One region of the Gordonia ajococcus genome, then DNA from elsewhere that is predicted to be linked to it. Evidence: predicted binding sites of a transcription regulator. Region 1 holds the regulator's gene; the other holds the start of a gene.
What was found. The regulator LexA, encoded in region 1, represses DNA repair genes until DNA is damaged. The targets are predictions, from matches to a motif close to CGAACANNTGTTCG.

Region 1 (8,379 bases):
CTGGCGATCCCGCCACTGCACCGGCGCGTGGCGAGTTCGCTCGGCGCCGCCGGCCGGCTGGCGTTGAGCCAGAGTCCCTATGCGGATCTCGATACATTGCTGGCCGACTGCACACGCCGGGCGATCCGCGACGTCGTCGCCGGCCTTCACGCCGGGACCGCGTCCGCCGTGCGTTCACCCGAGGCGTTTCGCACCCTGACGGAGAAGATCCGTCCACGGATCACCGAGTCGGCTCCGGAGTATTTCTCTCTCGCGGTGGAGTCGCTCGGCTCGGTGGCGCCGGTACGCGCCGCGATCGACCGTCATGCGGGTTCGCTCGCCGCCGACGACGTCGCCGAACAACTCGACAACCTCGTCTTCGACGGATTCGTGGCCGCCACTCCGCGACATCATCTGGAGAACGTGCCGCGCTACCTCGCGGCCGCCGAGGCACGGTTGACGGCACTCCCGGCTTCCGCCGCGCGAGATCAGGCCGGAGTCGCCGTGATCGACCGCGTGACCGAACGGTGGGCGCAGCGGCTGGCCCAGGTACCCGAACACCGGAAAGCGCACGTCAACGACGAGGCGCAGTGGCTCGTCGAGGAGCTGCGGGTCGGATTGTTCGCCGAACGGCTGGGCACCGCGTTCCCGGTGTCGGAGAAGCGGGTCCTACGAACTCTTGACCGACTCGGCTGAAGCGGCCCGGAGGTCGTCGATCTCGCGCTGGAAGTCCTCGAGGGAGTCGAAGGACCGGTACACCGACGCGAAGCGCAGGTAGGCGACCTCGTCGAGGTCCCGCAGCGGCTTCAGGATCGCGAGTCCCACCTCATTGCTGGGGATCTCGGCCGAACCACTGGCGCGGACGGTGTCCTCGACCTGCTGGGCGAGCTGGGCGAGAGCGTCCTCGGCGACGTGGCGCCCCTGGCATGCGCGCCGGACACCTCGCATCACCTTCTCGCGACTGAACGGTTCGGTGACGCCGTTGCGTTTCACCACCGAGAGGACCGCACTCTCCACGGTCGAGAAGCGTCGCCCACACTCCACGCAGGAGCGGCGGCGCCGGATGGCCTGCCCCTCATCAGCGACACGCGAGTCGATGACCTTGGTGTCGTCGTTCTTGCAGAAGGGGCAGCGCATCGTATCCTCACGCAGGTCACGGGACGCTCTGATGCAGCCGCGCCGCATGCCGGGCCGGTGCTCGGCTGGTCCCTGTGGCATCGAGGATACCGCCCGGCCTCAGTGGTACCGGGGGGTGAGGAGCGGCTGGCCGACGCGCAGCCCGCTCGACGCGAGGTCATTCAGCTGGATGATCTCGTCGACGACGGCCTCACGCGGCATCTCGGGGGCGACCCGCGAGGCGATCGTGCTCAGCGAGTCACCCGACCGAACGTGCACGACCTCGGTGCCGACCGCGGCAGGCGTGACCGACGCGGCGTAGTTCTGGCCGACGACCGCGATGACCCACACGGCCAGGGCGAGCGCGACGCCGGCGAGGACAGCGGTCGCCGTGCGGCGACGCCGGCGGATGACGGCCGCGGGAGCCGCCTCGGCGGGACGCCACGCCGGGACCACCGGTCCACGACCGCGCATACCCACCGGCGACGCGCACTGGGTGGACGCGACGCGGCGGACCCGGACCGCCGATTCCGGCACCGGACGGTTGTCGACGGGCCGCCGGGCGTCTCCCCGACGTGTCGGGCGCGGACGCTCCAGGACGTCGCCGCGGACGGGACCGCCGTGCCGGGCGGGGTCGTGCCGGGCGGGGTCGAGGTGGACGGGGTCGATGAGAGTGGCGGTGCGCATGGTGCCCTCCGTGTATCCGGTCGAACGGTGTTCGTGAGTGGGACCGCGTCGTCCCGGTCGAACTGTTCGAATGTCGATCATCCGTTCGATGAACTGATGTTCGATTTGTAGCACGGCACTCCGACAATTGTCTCGCGACACGTCGAACAAATGTTTGATGCGGTCGGCGTTCTCGGCTAGGCTCGTCGAAAGACAAGCGATCTACCAGCACGTTCGGAATCGAGAGGAACCCGATCATGAGCGATGACGGCGGTAAGCGCACCGGAGCGCGGGGCGCCGACGAGCCCGTCACCCCGGCGGACATGGCGGCTGCCGAGGCGTCGCTGACGCCGCGGCAGCGCGGAGTTCTCGAGGTGATCCGCAAATCCGTGCGAGAACGCGGTTACCCGCCGAGCATCCGCGAGATCGGTGACGAGGTGGGTCTCACCTCGACCTCCTCGGTCGCCCATCAGCTGCGGACGCTCGAACGCAAGGGCCTTCTCAAACGTGATGCCAACCGTCCGCGGGCGGTGAACATCGCGCCGAGCGAACCCCCGACGCCGACCTCGCCGACCGGCGGAGCACTGCCCGAACCCACTTTCGTACCGGTGCTCGGCCGGATCGCCGCAGGCGGACCGATCCTCGCCGAGGAAGCCGTCGAGGACGTGTTCCCACTCCCCCGGGAGCTCGTCGGCGAGGGATCGCTGTTCCTGCTGAAGGTCGTCGGCGAGTCGATGATCGACGCCGCGATCTGCGACGGCGACTGGGTCGTCGTCCGCCAGCAGAACGTGGCCGACAACGGCGACATCGTGGCCGCGATGATCGACGGCGAGGCCACGGTCAAGACCTTCAAACGCCAGAAGGGTCATGTCTGGCTGATGCCGCACAACGAGTTGTTCGACCCGATCCCGGGCGACGAGGCCGTCATCCTCGGCAAGGTCGTCACCGTGATGAGGCGAGTCTGACCTCGTCACTGTCGAGTACCGCGGCGACCGCCGCGCGAGCTGCAGCCGGATCGGTGGCGGCCAGCGCGGCCGCCGCCGCGTTTTCGCAGGTTGCCAGGGTGACCGCGCCGAGCCGGGCGCCGACCGCGGGCGCCGCGACGGGAGCGCTCGACAACGAGGTCACCCCGAGTCCGACCAGCACGCAGGCGAGATGCGGATCGGCCGCGGCCTCTCCGCAGACGCCCACCGGTTTGCCCTGATCACGTCCGGCCCGGGCGACCGTTGCGACGAGATGCAGCACGGCCGGCTGCCACGGATCGGTCAGCGATGCGAGCTCGGCGGACATTCGGTCAGCGGCCATCGTGTACTGCGTGAGGTCATTGGTGCCGATCGAGACGAAGTCCACCTCGGCCAGGATCGCCGGGGCCAGGATCGCCGCGGCGGGAACCTCGATCATCACACCGGCGACGAGTCCACGCTCGCGCACCTGCGCGGCGAATGTCGCCGCCTCGGCGGGTGAGGCGATCATCGGGGCCATGACCCACGGCTGCGCGTCGGCCTCCAGCGCCGCCCGGGCGATCGCGTCGAGCTGGCGCGCGCGGATCTCGGGGTGCGCCAAGGCGATTCGATCGCCGCGCACACCGAGTGCCGGGTTGGCCTCGTCGGGATGGGTCACGAAGCGCAGCGGCTTGTCCGAGCCGGCGTCGAGGGTGCGGATGACCACCTTGCGGCCGTCGAAAGCGTCCAGCACCTCGCGATAGATGCCCGCCTGCTCGTCGACCGAAGGCTCCTCGGCGCGCTCGAGGAAGGCCAATTCGGTACGGAACAGTCCGACACCCTCCACCGGGTGATCGGTTGCTGCGCGGGCCGACGACCCGTCGGCGACGTTGGCCAGGATCGCCACCTCCACCCCGTCGCCGGTGCGACCCGGACCCGACCATCCGGCGACGCGAGCGGCGTGACGCCGATACTCCTCGACTCGGGCTCGCGCGGCGGTGTCATCGGGGTCGACGGCGATCTCACCCGTGGTGCCGTCGACGAGGATCGCCGTACCCGCATCGATCCCGACGAGTCCGGACACCGCGACGACGCACGGGATGCCGAGCTGACGGGCGATGATCGCGGTGTGGCTGGTGGGCCCACCCAGTCGCGTCACGAGGGCAATCGTGGTGGTGGGGTCGAGGCCGGCCGTGTCGGCGGGTGCGAGGTCGTCGGCCAGCAGGATCGAGGGCACCTCCGGCGTGGACAACCCGGGTTCGGGCAGTCCCAGGAGCTCGGCGAGCACGCGGTCGCGGACGTCGTTGAGGTCCGTGACCCGCTCGGCCATCAGGCCGCCCAGCTTGGTGAACACCGCGGCGAACTGTTCGGTGGCGGCAACGGCGGCCGACGGTGCCGGCGTACCCCTGGCGATCAGGGCCGACGCCGCACCGATCCAGCCGCGGTCTTCCGCGAGTCCGGCGGTGGCGGCGAGTACTTCCGCGGCGACGCCGGTGTTCTGCGACGCGCGCTCACGGAGTCGCGCGGCGACGACGCCTGCCGCCGCAGTGAATCGTGCGACCTCCTCCGGGCGCTGGTCCTCGGAGATCTCGACACCGGCGCCGAGCGCCTCCGCACTGTGGTCGGGACGGCGTCCCGGCCACAGTGCGGGTCCATGAGCCACACCACCGACGACCGGCGTCCCCGTCAGAATCTGCGTCATGTGACCACGGTTACAAATTTGGCTTGACTTGTCAACATAAAAAGGCGTAAACACAGTTACTACAACATTCAAAGCCACATATTCCCACATTTCGCGGTGGCCGAGTGAGCAGGAACGATCAGAACGGAGCCGGTGTGTACGCCGAGGAGAGACAGCAGGCCATCGCCGAGGAGGTTCGCGTCGCAGGGCGCGCCTCGGTCGCCGAGCTCGCCGCGAAGTTCGACGTGACCAGCGAGACGGTTCGGCGCGACCTGGCCGTTCTCGAACGCGGCGGGCACCTGCAGCGCGTCCACGGCGGTGCCGTCCGCCCCGAGGTGATGCGGGTGATCGGTGAACTCGGCATCGCCGAACGGGAGACCGAACAGATCGAGGAGAAGGCCGCCATCGGCCGCGCCGCCCTCCGTTTCCTGCCGCCCGACGGCGGATCGGTGCTCTTCGACGCCGGCACCACCACGTTCCGTGCCGCGGAGGTCATGCCGCGGGACCGCGATCTGACGCTGATCACCAACAGCCTGCCGATCGCCGGGTTGCTCGCCGGCCGCCATGCGGACGGTCTGCACGCCCTGGGCGGTCGCGTCCGCGGACTCACCCAGGCCACGGTGGGCGCCGAGACGGTCGCCGCACTGGGACGGCTGCGCGTGACGACCGCATTCATCGGCACCAACGGCCTCAGCGAAGCGCACGGTCTGTCGACGCCCGACCCCGACGAGGCGGCGGTGAAGGCGGCGATGGTTGCCGCGGCCCGACGCGTCGTCGTCCTCGCCGACAGTTCGAAGATGGAGCGCGAGGAGCTGTCGGGATTCGCCGGCATCGACGACATCGACGTCCTGATCACCGACTCCGGTATCGATCCGAGGTTCTCGGCCGCCCTGTCCGCCCGCGGCGTCGAGGTCGTGATCGCATGATCCTCACCGTCACAGCCAATCCCAGCGTCGACCGCACCCTCGAACTCGACACCCCGCTCCGGCGCGGCGAGGTCCAGCGAGCCGGTGTGGTCCGCGCCCAACCGGGCGGCAAGGGCGTCAACGTGGCCCGCACCGTCGCCGCCGCCGGACTACCGACCCGGGCACTGCTCCCGGCGCGTGCGGGCGACCCGCTGCTCGCCGCCCTCGACGAGCTCGGACTCCCCTACGACGCGGTCCCCGTGGACGGCGAGGTGCGCTCGAACGTGACCATTGCCGAAGCCGACGGCACCACCACCAAGATCAATGCCCCGGGCGTCAGCCTGACGGCGGCTCAACTGGCCGCGCTGAGCGCACTGATCCGCACCTACGCGGACGGCGCGGACTGGGTCACGCTGTGCGGATCACTGCCGCCCGGCGTACCGGAGGACTGGTATCGGACCGTCGCCGACGCCCTGGTCACCGCCGGTTGCCGCGTGGCGGTGGACACCTCGGGAGCACCGCTGCGTGCGGCCGCCGCCGGACGAGTCGACCTGATCAAGCCGAACGAGGACGAACTCGCCGAACTCACCGGCACCGATCCGGCAGAGTTGCGGGAATCGCTCTCCCGCAACGACCTCCGTCCCATCGTCGCCGCGTCCACGGCGCTCGTCGAGCAGATCGGCGGCGCCGTGCTGGCCACGCTCGGGGCACGGGGCGCGGTCCTCGCCACCGCGGCGGGCGTCTGGTGCGCGACGCCGCCACCCACCGTTCCGCGCAGCACCGTCGGCGCGGGTGATTCCTCCCTCGCCGGATTCCTCGTCGCGCAGACGCGTGGCGCGTCGGCTCCCGACTGTCTGCGGTCCGCCGTCGCCTACGGTTCGGCCGCCGCCGCACTGGCGGGCACCTCCTCCCCCACCCCCCACCACCTCGACCTGTCCGGGGTCACGGTCACGGAACTCTCCGGGGCCGCCCCGATGAACTGAACCGAATCCCCCACCGGGCACCCGACCACTCCGCCCCTCTCCATGCCGAAGGACATCCCATGACCGAGCAGATCATCACCGCCCAGACGGTGAGTCTCGACGTCGACGCCGGTGCAGACCCCGCCGCCGTCATCACCACCCTCGCCGACGCCCTGGCCGCTGCCGGACGGACCACCGACCCCGCCGATCTGGCCCGCGCGGCACTCGAGCGGGAAGCCAAGTCGGCCACCGGGCTCCCCGGCGGCATCGCCATCCCTCACGCGCGCACCGCATCGGTGACGACGGCGAGCCTTGCCATGGCGCGACTGTCGCGCCAGGTCGACTTCGGGGCACCCGACGGGCCGGCCGACCTCGTCTTCCTCATCGCCGCCCCCGAGGGCGGTGCGGCGGCGCACATGAAAGTGCTGAGCTCCCTGGCGCGTTCGCTGGTCCGCCCCGACTTCGTCGCGTCCCTCCGCGCCGCCGAGAACGACGAACGCATCATCGAACTGGTCACCGAGGCCATCGATCCCGACGCCAAGAAGACCGAGACCACGACCGCAACCACTTCCCCGGCAGCGCCGATGGCGCCGGCCACGGACACCCCGGTCACCGCCCGGACGCCGGCGCAGAACCGGCCGCACATCGTCGCGATCACCGCCTGCCCCACCGGAATAGCGCACACCTACATGGCCGCGGACGCGCTCAGGTACGCCGCGGACCGTGCCGATGTCGACTTCGCGGTGGAGACCCAGGGCTCGTCGGCCACCACGCCGTTCGACCCCGAGGTCATCGCGAACGCGGACGCCGTCATCTTCGCCACCGACATCGGGGTGAAGGGCAAGGGTCGCTTCCACGGCAAGCCGGTGATCGCCTCGGGCGTCAAACGAGCCATCAACGAACCCGATGCGATGATCGCCGAAGCCGTTGCGGCCGGACGGAACCCGGACGCGGCGCGGGTGACCGACGACGGCGGCACCGAGGGCGCCGAGACCGGCGCGTCGTCGGGTGTCGGACTCGGTGCGCGCACTCGTCAGGCACTCATGACCGGTGTCAGCTACATGATCCCGTTCGTCGCGGCGGGCGGCCTGCTCATCGCGCTCGGCTTCCTGCTCGCCGGGTACGAGATCGCCAACAGCACCCTCGACAGCGCCGGGTCCCTGAACGACGCCGTCTACATCGCGCTCAACAACAGCGTCTGGGATCTGCCGTCCGGCGGGCTCCTGCAGTACCTCGGCGCGGTGAGTTTCGCGATCGGATCGGGGGTGATGGGACTCGCCGTCCCGGTCCTCGCCGGTTACATCTCCTTCGCCATCGCCGACCGCCCCGGCATCGCCCCCGGTTTCGTCGCGGGCATCGTGTCCCTCTCCGTCGGCGCCAGCTTCATCGGCGCACTCATCGGCGGTCTCATCGCCGGCGCCGCGTGTCTGTGGATCTCGCGGCTCCCGGTCCCGCAGTGGGCTCGCGGACTGATGCCGGTGGTCGTCATCCCACTGTTCGGCAGCATGATCGTCGGCGGACTGCTCTACATGGTGCTCGGCAAGCCGCTCGCCTGGCTGACCGAGCAGATGAACTCCGGACTGGAGAGCATGTCCGGCGGATCGGCCGTCGTCCTCGGCATCGTGCTGGGCCTGATGATGTGCTTCGACCTCGGCGGTCCGGTCAACAAGACCGCCTACCTGTTCGCAACCGCCGGTATCGCCGACGCGGCGACCGCCGGTCCCGCACAGTTCCAGATCATGGCCGCGGTGATGTGCGCCGGCATGGTCCCGCCGCTCGCCCTGGCCCTCGCCACGGTGCTGCGTCCCGGGCTGTTCACCGAACCCGAACGCGAGAACGGCAAGGCCGCCTGGCTTCTCGGCGCATCGTTCATCTCCGAGGGTGCCATCCCGTTCGCCGCGGTCGACCCGTTCCGCGTCATCCCGTCGATGATGGCCGGCGGCGCACTGTCCGGTGCGCTCATCATGGCGTTCGGTGTGGAGCTCCGCGCCCCACACGGCGGCATCTTCGTCTTCTTCGCCATGAACAACTGGGTGCTGTTCCTCGTGGCCCTCGTCGCCGGCACCGTGCTCAGCGCGGTCGCGGTGACCGCGGCGAAGCAATTCGGCAGGACCAGGGAGGTGGCAGCG
Region 2 (8,379 bases), 150 kb from region 1:
CTGGGAAGGGCTTCTCGTCGACTATCTGAAGCAGGAGTCGATCCACACGATCGTCAAGGGCCTCCGGTCGGCGGTCGACTTCGACTACGAGGTTCCGATGGCCCAGATGAACCGCGCGCTCGCAGATGTGGAGACGGTCTTCCTTCTCACCGATCCCCGGTTCGCGCATGTCTCGAGTTCGCTCGTCAAAGAGGTGGCCAAGCTCGGTGGCGACGTCGCGCCGTTCTTGTCGTCGCACATCCACAAGCGCCTCACGGCAAAGCTGACCGGCGAGCGGTCCGTCTGACGAATCACCTGGGGAAATCTGCGACACACCCCACGCGCTTCACTAATCACAGGCGCAACATTCGGCACAATAGTCACAGATTCACCAACTGTTGCAAACAGGCAAGCGCCGGATTGGGGTGGCTGTGTACCGGGTATTTGAGGCTCTCGACGAGCTCGTGGCGATTGTCGAGGAGGCGCGGAGTGTGCCGATGACCGCGGGTTGCGTCGTGCCGCGTGGTGACGTGCTCGAACTCCTCGACGACATCAAGGACTCGATCCCGGGCGAGCTCGACGACGCTCAGGATGTCCTCGACCAGCGCGACACGCTCATCGGTGATGCGCGTGAGCACGCCGAGACCACGGTCGCCAAGGCCGACTCCGAATCCGAGGCCGTCCTCGCTCACGCCCGGGCCGAGGCCGACCGCATCCTGTCCGAGGCCAAGGCTCAGGCCGATCGCATGGTCGACGAGGCGAGCTCGCACTCGCACTCGCTCGTCGAGGATGCCACCGAAGAGGCACGCCGGCTCCAGACGAGTGCTGCCCGCGAATTCGAGGCCGTCACCGGACGCGCACGGGCCGAGGCGCAGCGCACCATCGACGCGGCGAACAACACCTACGACAAGTCGGTGGCCGACGGCATCGCCGAACAGCAACGCCTCGTCTCCGAGACCGAGGTCGTCGGCGCCGCCAAGTCGGAGGCCGAGCGCATCATCGACGCCGCGCACGCCGAGGCGGACCGTCTGCGTGGCGACTGCGACGTCTACGTCGACGAGAAGCTGGCCCAGTTCGAGGAGATCCTCACCGGCACACTGCGTTCGGTGAACCGCGGACGGCACCAGCTGCGCACCGGCGCCGGCATGCACGACTACGTCGAATACCCACGCAGCGTGGACGATGCGGCACGCGACTCGCGCGGCGACCACTCGCGGTCGCGCGAGACGTCGACCCGGAACTCCTACGACCGTGACCAGGGATCCCCGCTGGCGGTCTGACCGGTCGGGCGACCGACCCGGCACACACGGTGGCGTCAGTCGATGATTCGCGATCGCGAGCGTATGGTGCAGTTTGTGTCTGATCATGCTGTGACATCAGAACCGTCGCACGGTCCCGATTCCGCGCCACGGCGCGATCCCTTCGTCCTCGACGTCCGGTCGCTGGGTCGTCGCCCGGGCACCATGTCAGAGGTGCACCGGACGGTGGCGACCCCGGACAAGCTCGGAGTCGAGATGATCGGCATCCCGGCCGGCTCGGACGTCGATCTCGACCTCCGGCTCGAGTCGGTGAGCGAGGGAATCCTGGTGACCGGCACCGCGTGCGGCGAGACCGCGGGGCAGTGTTCGCGCTGCCTCGAGCCGATCGACGGCACGGTGACGGTGTTCCTCACCGAACTGTTCGCGTACCCGGACAGTGTGACCGAGCAGACTACCGAGGAAGACGATGTGCACCGCATCGTCGACGACCGCATCGATCTCGAACAGGCGATCATCGACGCGGTGGCGTTGGAACTCCCGATGTCGCCGCTGTGTTCACCGGACTGCCCCGGGCTCTGCCAGGTGTGCGGTATCCGGTTGGCGGTCGCCGAACCCGGCCACGCGCACGAGCTGATCGACCCTCGGTGGGCCGGTCTCGCGAACAAGTTCTCCGAGCTCACCGGCGACGACAAGCCGGACGGCGACACGTCGGACGGGGACACGTCGGACGGGGACAAACCGGGCGATCAGGAACGTCGTGACTGAGACCACTCGCGAGGACGGTCGTCGTGCCGCGCTACTCGCCGCTCTCGACACCGACATCCCCGAACACCTTCTGACACTGGCGCTCACGCACCGCTCCTACGCCTACGAGCACGGCGGGCTGCCGACCAACGAGCGCCTCGAGTTCCTCGGGGACTCCGTTCTCGGTGTGGTGATCACCGAACGCCTGTACCTCCGATTCCCGGACCGCCCGGAGGGTGAGCTCGCCAAGATCCGTGCCAGCGTGGTGAACATGCACGCGCTCGCCGACGTGGCGCGGGGGCTCGGCGACGAGGGCGGCCTGGGCAAGTACCTGTATCTCGGCCGCGGCGAGGAGATGACCGGCGGCCGCGACAAGGACTCGATCCTCGCGGACGGCCTCGAATCGCTGTTCGGCGCAGTGTTTCTCAGTCACGGGCTGGAGACCTCGCAGCGGATCATCCTGCGGCTCTTCGACGAACGCATCGAGAAGGCCGGGCAACTCGGCGCGGGGCTGGACTGGAAGACCTCGCTGCAGGAGCTGAGCTCGGAACGCGGTTACGGCCCGCCGCAGTACCAGATCTCGTCCACCGGACCGGACCACAACAAGGAGTTCACCGCGATCGCGATGGTCGCGGGGGAGAACCTGGGCGAGGGCGTCGGACGCACCAAGAAAGAGGCCGAGCAGCAGGCGGCGGCCCTCGCGTGGACGGCACTCACCGAACGCGCTGCCGCGTCCGACACCGCTGCGTCCTGAGATTCGGCGTACATGCCTGAACTACCCGAGGTCGAGACCGTGCGAATGGGTCTCGAGAAGCACCTGACCGGGCGGACGGTGACGTCGGTCGAGGTACTGCACCCGCGTGCCGCCCGTCGTCATGTCGGCGGTGAACCCGATCTGATCGGACGTCTGGCCGGCAAACACGTCACCGGGGTGCGGCGCCGCGGCAAGTACATGTGGATCGACCTCGCCGACGACGCCGATCGTGTCGCCCTGGTCGTACACCTAGGCATGAGCGGACAGATGCTCATCGCCCGCAATGGGGCACCCGACCACACCCACCTCCGCATCCGCGCCACCCTCGACGACGACAACGAACTGCGCTTCGTCGACCAGCGCACGTTCGGCGGATGGCATCTCGACGATTATGTGGACGACATCCCGGTGTCGGTCGCGCACATCGCGCCCGATCCGTTCGATCCCGCCTTCGACGCGGCAGCAGTGGTGACCCGGATGCGGGCCAAGCACTCCGAGATCAAGCGCGTCCTGCTCGATCAGACCGTCATCTCCGGGGTCGGCAACATCTACGCCGACGAGGCGCTGTGGCGTGCGCGACTGCACGGCGCACGTATCGCGGAGACGATCTCGCGCAAGAAGCTCCTCGAACTGATCGATGCGGCGACCGCGGTGATGACCGAGGCGGTAGAGGTCGGGGGTACGTCCTTCGACGCGCTGTACGTCAACGTCAACGGCCAGTCGGGCTACTTCGAACGCTCGCTCAACGCCTACGGACGCGAGGGGCTGCCGTGCCGCCGGTGCGGGACGCTGATGCGCCGGGAATCGTTCATGAACCGCAGCTCTTACTTCTGCCCGAAGTGCCAGACCGTGCCTCGGCGCCGTGCACGTTGAGTCACTGACACTTCCTGCGCAGCTCTGACGCGTCCGGTGAAACGTGATGAGCGTTCCGCGGAACGCGCGACGCGACGTGACCAGCTGTTTTGTCGGTGGGCGCCGCTAAGTTGTTCGCATATCCGTTCGAACAGCTGGGGGGCTTGGGGTGTCTGTTTCGGTATTGCACGGTGAGAATGTGTCGTCGATGTTCGATGGCGCGGATCCGGCGTCTCTGTCCGATGAGGCGTTGGAAAGCAGAGTGCTGGGTTATGCCGCGCAGATCACCGCGCTCACGGCCGAGTTCTTGTCTCTGGTTGCGGAGTTGGATGAGCGGCAGTCGTGGAGGGGGCCGGGTATTCATTCGCTCGCACACTGGTTGTCGTGGAAGGCGGGTGTCTCTCAACGCACAGCGCAGGAGCAGGTCCGGGTGGCGAAGGCTCTGACGGAGTTACCGCTGATTCGGCAGGCGTTCGGTGCGGGGCGGTTGTCGTATTCGAAGGTGCGGGCGCTGACGCGGGTGGCGACCCCGTTGCGTGAGAAGGAGCTGGTGAACCTGGCGTCGTCGTGCACGGCGTCGCAGCTGGAGCGGGCGGTACGTGCGATGGGACAGATCGATCGGGATCGTGGCATCGAGCCGGAGAATCGCACCCCGGCGGAGTCGACGGGCCGGTGCAAGTGGAATGCGGATGGCTCCTTGTCTGTGTCGCTGAGGTTGTCTCCGCTTGATGGTGCCCGGTTCCTGGCCGGTGTGGTCCGTGCCGAGTACGAGCGCACCCGGACCTTCGACGATGCGGATCTGCCCGCGGTGTCGAGCGTTCCGCGGAACGCTGCGGGTGAGTTGGAAACCGTGGATGGTGAACGGGACTCCGAGGTCAGGCCGGCGAATCGCCGGGACCTGTGGCGGAATGTGCCGTCGAATCTGGCGCCGGCGGTGGTGGCGATGGCCGACATGGTGCACGACGGGATCGCGATGCCTGATCTCGCGCCGGGAGCCGAGATCCTGATCCATACCGACGAGGGTGGAGAACAGGCCCACCTCGATGACGGGCCGGCGCTGTCGGAGGCCGAACTGGAGGAGGCGCACTGTGGTGCTGCGGTTCGGAAGGTGTTGTCCAGCAGGGTGTCCGGAGCTCCAGGGAAGTTGGCGTTGCTGGGGCTGGGGCGTAAGTCGCGAACGCCGAACAGGGCACTGGTCAGGGCGTTGTTCGTGAGGGACCGGTGCTGTCAGATGCCCGGCTGTGAACGCACACGGCATCTGCACGCCCATCATGTGGTGTTCTGGTCAGCCGGTGGGGAGACCGGGTTGGACAACCTGATTCTGTTGTGTGGAAGCTGTCACCGTGCGCTGCATCGGGGTGAGTTCAGCATCACCGCTCATGGGTCGCAACGTTTTTCGTTCCACGGGCCGGGTGGTTCGGTGATCGACGTGAGCCCCGCGACACGCGCGCCGGGGCAGTGGTCGCCGGACGAGCGGGTGGCGGCGGATGCGACGGTGCCTGTGGGTGGCGGCAAGCTCGACCTCGGGTATGCGACCGAGGTGATCTACGCGGTGTGGGAATGGAAAGAACGCAACGCGAGCCGAGAGGCGGCAGCTGCCTGACGACGTCGGGCGCGACTGGTTGGGGAATCTTTACTGATCCCCGGCTCTTACTATGGTCTGCGGTGCCAGCGCCGCCCCGCCGCCTGAGAGGACTCATCCCAGCATGACGATCGAACAGAACACCGCCGCCCCGGCCCAGGCTGCGGAGCCCGCGCGCACCGACCTCTGGGTCGAGCGCACCGGGACCCGCCGGTACACCGGGCGCAGCTCGCGCGGTGCCGAGGTGCTGATCGGCTCGCAGGACGTCGACGGCGTCTTCACGCCGGGCGAATTGCTCAAGATCGCCCTCGCGGCCTGCACCGGCCTGTCCTCGGACCGGCCGCTGTCGCGCCGCCTCGGCGACGACTACGACGCCACCATCCGGGTCAGCGGCGACGCCGACCGCGAGAACGAGGTGTACCCGCGGATCGAGGAGATCCTCGAGGTCGACCTCTCCGAACTCGACCCCGATGCCGCACAGCGGCTGCTCGTCGTCGTCGAGCGCGCCATCGACGCGGTGTGCACGGTCGGCCGCACCATCAAGGCCGGCGCCGAGGTCGACCTGAAGATCGTGACGGACTGAGTCATGAGTGCCGACCCCGTCCGGTTATCCGCGTTCGTCCACGGACACGTCCAGGGCGTGGGGTTCCGGTGGTGGACGCGGTCACGGGCGCTGGAGCTCGGTCTGGTCGGTTACGCGTCCAATCAGCCCGACGGACGCGTGCACGTCGTGGCCGAGGGGTCCCGCGACAAAGTCCTGGAGCTGCTCGACGCGCTCCGGTCGGGAGAGACCCCGGGGCGGGTCGATCTCGTCGTCGACAGCCTCGACCCCGCGCGCGGAGACCTGACCGGCTTCCTCGAACGGTGAGCGTTGCCCGAAACCCATCGCGATGGTGAGTACTCTGTACCGTCGTGCACCTCAAAAGCCTGACCCTGAAGGGCTTCAAGTCGTTCGCCTCGGCGACGACCCTGCGCTTCGAGCCGGGTATCACGTGCGTCGTCGGCCCCAACGGCTCCGGTAAGTCCAATGTCGTCGACGCCCTGACCTGGGTCATGGGCGAGCAGGGCGCCAAGGCGCTGCGCGGCGGCAAGATGCAGGACGTGATCTTCGCCGGCACCTCCGGACGTCCGCCGCTGGGACGTGCGGAGGTGACCCTCACCATCGACAACGCCGACGGCGCGCTCCCGATCGAGTACTCCGAGGTCTCGATCACCCGCCGCATGTTCCGCGACGGCGCGGGCGAATACGAGATCAACGGCAGTACCTGTCGCCTCATGGACGTTCAGGAGCTGCTCTCCGATTCCGGTATCGGCCGCGAGATGCACGTCATCGTCGGTCAGGGTCGTCTGTCGGCGATCCTCGAGTCGCGTCCCGAGGACCGTCGCGCGTTCATCGAGGAGGCGGCCGGCGTCCTCAAACACCGCAAGCGCAAGGAAAAGGCGGTCCGCAAGCTCGACGCGATGCAGGCCAACCTGGCGCGCCTGACCGACCTCACGGCCGAACTGCGACGCCAGCTCAAGCCGCTCGGCCGGCAGGCGGAGGTCGCCCGCCGCGCGCAGACCGTCCAGGCCGACCTCCGCGACGCCCGACTGCGCCTCGCCGCCGACGACCTGGTCATCCGGCGCGCCGAGATGGCCGAACACGCCGCCGTCGAGGACGAGGTGCGGCGCCGCCAGGACGAGGTGGCCGCGGAACTCGATCGCGCCAATGCCGAGGTGACCGAACACGAGCAGCATCTCGCCGAGGTCACCCCGGCGGCCGCGGCGGCCAGCCGCGCCTGGTTCCGGTTGTCGGCCCTGGCCGAGCGCGTCGACGCGACCCGGCGGGTCGCCGCCGAGCGCAGCCGCTATCTGAGCGAAGCCGCCACCGAGGCGACCGGACCCGACCCGGAGGAACTCGAGGAGCAGGCCCTGGAGGCCGCCGAACTCGAGGCCGAACTGACCGAGGGCGTCGAGATCGCCGCCGAACAACTCGAGACGGCCCGCGAGGTGCTCCGCGAGCGCGAGTCGATCGCCGAGGCCGCGGAGGCCGCCCATCTCGCCGCCGTCCAGGCGATCGCCGACCGTCGGGAAGGACTGGCCCGTCTCGAGGGACAGGTCGACAACCTGCGAACGCGTTCCGAGGGGGTCGACGCCGAGGCCGACCGTCTGACGGCCGCCATCGCCCACGCCACCGAACGTGCCGAAAGCGCTGCCATGCAACAGGATTCGGCAGCGGGGGAGCTTGCACAGCTGGAGGCGTCCGAGCAGGCCCTCGACGAGCACCACGAGCGGTGCGTCACCGCGCTGAACCTGTCCAACGAACGTGTCGCGACCCTGCAGGCGCAGCACCGCGAGGCCGAACAGTCCATCGCCTCACTGTCGGCGCGGGTCGAGGCCCTCGCCATGGGCCTGGAACGCAACGACGGCGGCGCCTGGCTGCTCGACAACGCGCCCGACGGCCTGCTCGGACCGATGTCGGAGCTGGTCACCGTCGAACCCGGCTTCGAGACCGCGATCGCCGGTGCGCTCGGCCCGGCGGTCGACGGCATCGTGACGGTCGACGGCATGGCGGCCATCCGCGCGCTCGAGGCCCTCAAGTCCGGCGACGGGGGACGGGCCGCCCTGATCTGCGGCGGCCTCACCGACTCCGTACCGCAACGAGACGCTGCCTTGCCCGAAGGCGCTCGCTGGGCATCCTCCGCGGTGACCTGTGGTCCGGAGATCCGCACCGCGATCGACACCGTCCTCGCCGACACCGTCATCGTCGACGACCCCGCCCGGGGCCTGGAACTGGCCCGCAGCCTCGGCGTGCGCGTGGTGACCCACGCCGGTGACCGCATCGGTCCCGCCTCGATCGAGGGTGGATCGTCGCGGCGTCCGTCGACGCTCGAGGTGCAGTCCGCCATCGACGCCGCGACCGAGGACCTGGCCGCGACCCGACGGCGCGTCGAAGAGCTGGAGGCCGCACTCGACGGGGCACTCACCGAACAGCGGGAACGTCGGGAAGCGGCCGAGGAGGCACTCGCCGCGCTCCACGAATCGGATTCCAGTGTCGGCGCCGCGTATGAGCAGATGGCCCGACTGGGCCACGAGATCCGCACCGCCCGGGCGGAGGCCGATCGCTTCACCCGTCAGCGCAACCTGCTGGAGAAAGGTCGCGCCGAGACCCTGGAGTCCCTCCGCGAACTGGAGGAACGGCTGCGGCTGGCCCGCGACGAGTCGGACTC

Region 2: the regulator LexA is predicted to act here: its motif matches at 3,725-3,738, upstream of GAA2_RS14250 (HNH endonuclease signature motif containing protein).

Annotation. Positions count from the first base shown of each region.
Region 1 is NZ_CP052884.1:2,993,892-3,002,270, forward strand. Features, by position in the region: gene hrpA (ATP-dependent RNA helicase HrpA) at 1-675, shown strand, start outside; gene nrdR (transcriptional regulator NrdR) at 649-1,116, opposite strand; gene GAA2_RS13505 (LysM peptidoglycan-binding domain-containing protein) at 1,216-1,782, opposite strand; gene lexA (transcriptional repressor LexA) at 2,019-2,726, shown strand; gene GAA2_RS13515 (phosphoenolpyruvate--protein phosphotransferase) at 2,704-4,404, opposite strand; gene GAA2_RS13520 (DeoR/GlpR family DNA-binding transcription regulator) at 4,539-5,309, shown strand; gene pfkB (1-phosphofructokinase) at 5,306-6,271, shown strand; gene GAA2_RS13530 (fructose-specific PTS transporter subunit EIIC) at 6,331-8,379, shown strand, end outside.
Region 2 is NZ_CP052884.1:3,145,233-3,153,611, reverse strand. Features, by position in the region: gene coaD (pantetheine-phosphate adenylyltransferase) at 1-286, shown strand, start outside; gene GAA2_RS14270 (DivIVA domain-containing protein) at 411-1,259, shown strand; gene GAA2_RS14265 (YceD family protein) at 1,302-2,003, shown strand; gene rnc (ribonuclease III) at 1,996-2,736, shown strand; gene mutM (bifunctional DNA-formamidopyrimidine glycosylase/DNA-(apurinic or apyrimidinic site) lyase) at 2,749-3,609, shown strand; gene GAA2_RS14250 (HNH endonuclease signature motif containing protein) at 3,797-5,191, shown strand; gene GAA2_RS14245 (OsmC family protein) at 5,295-5,753, shown strand; gene GAA2_RS14240 (acylphosphatase) at 5,757-6,038, shown strand; gene smc (chromosome segregation protein SMC) at 6,083-8,379, shown strand, end outside.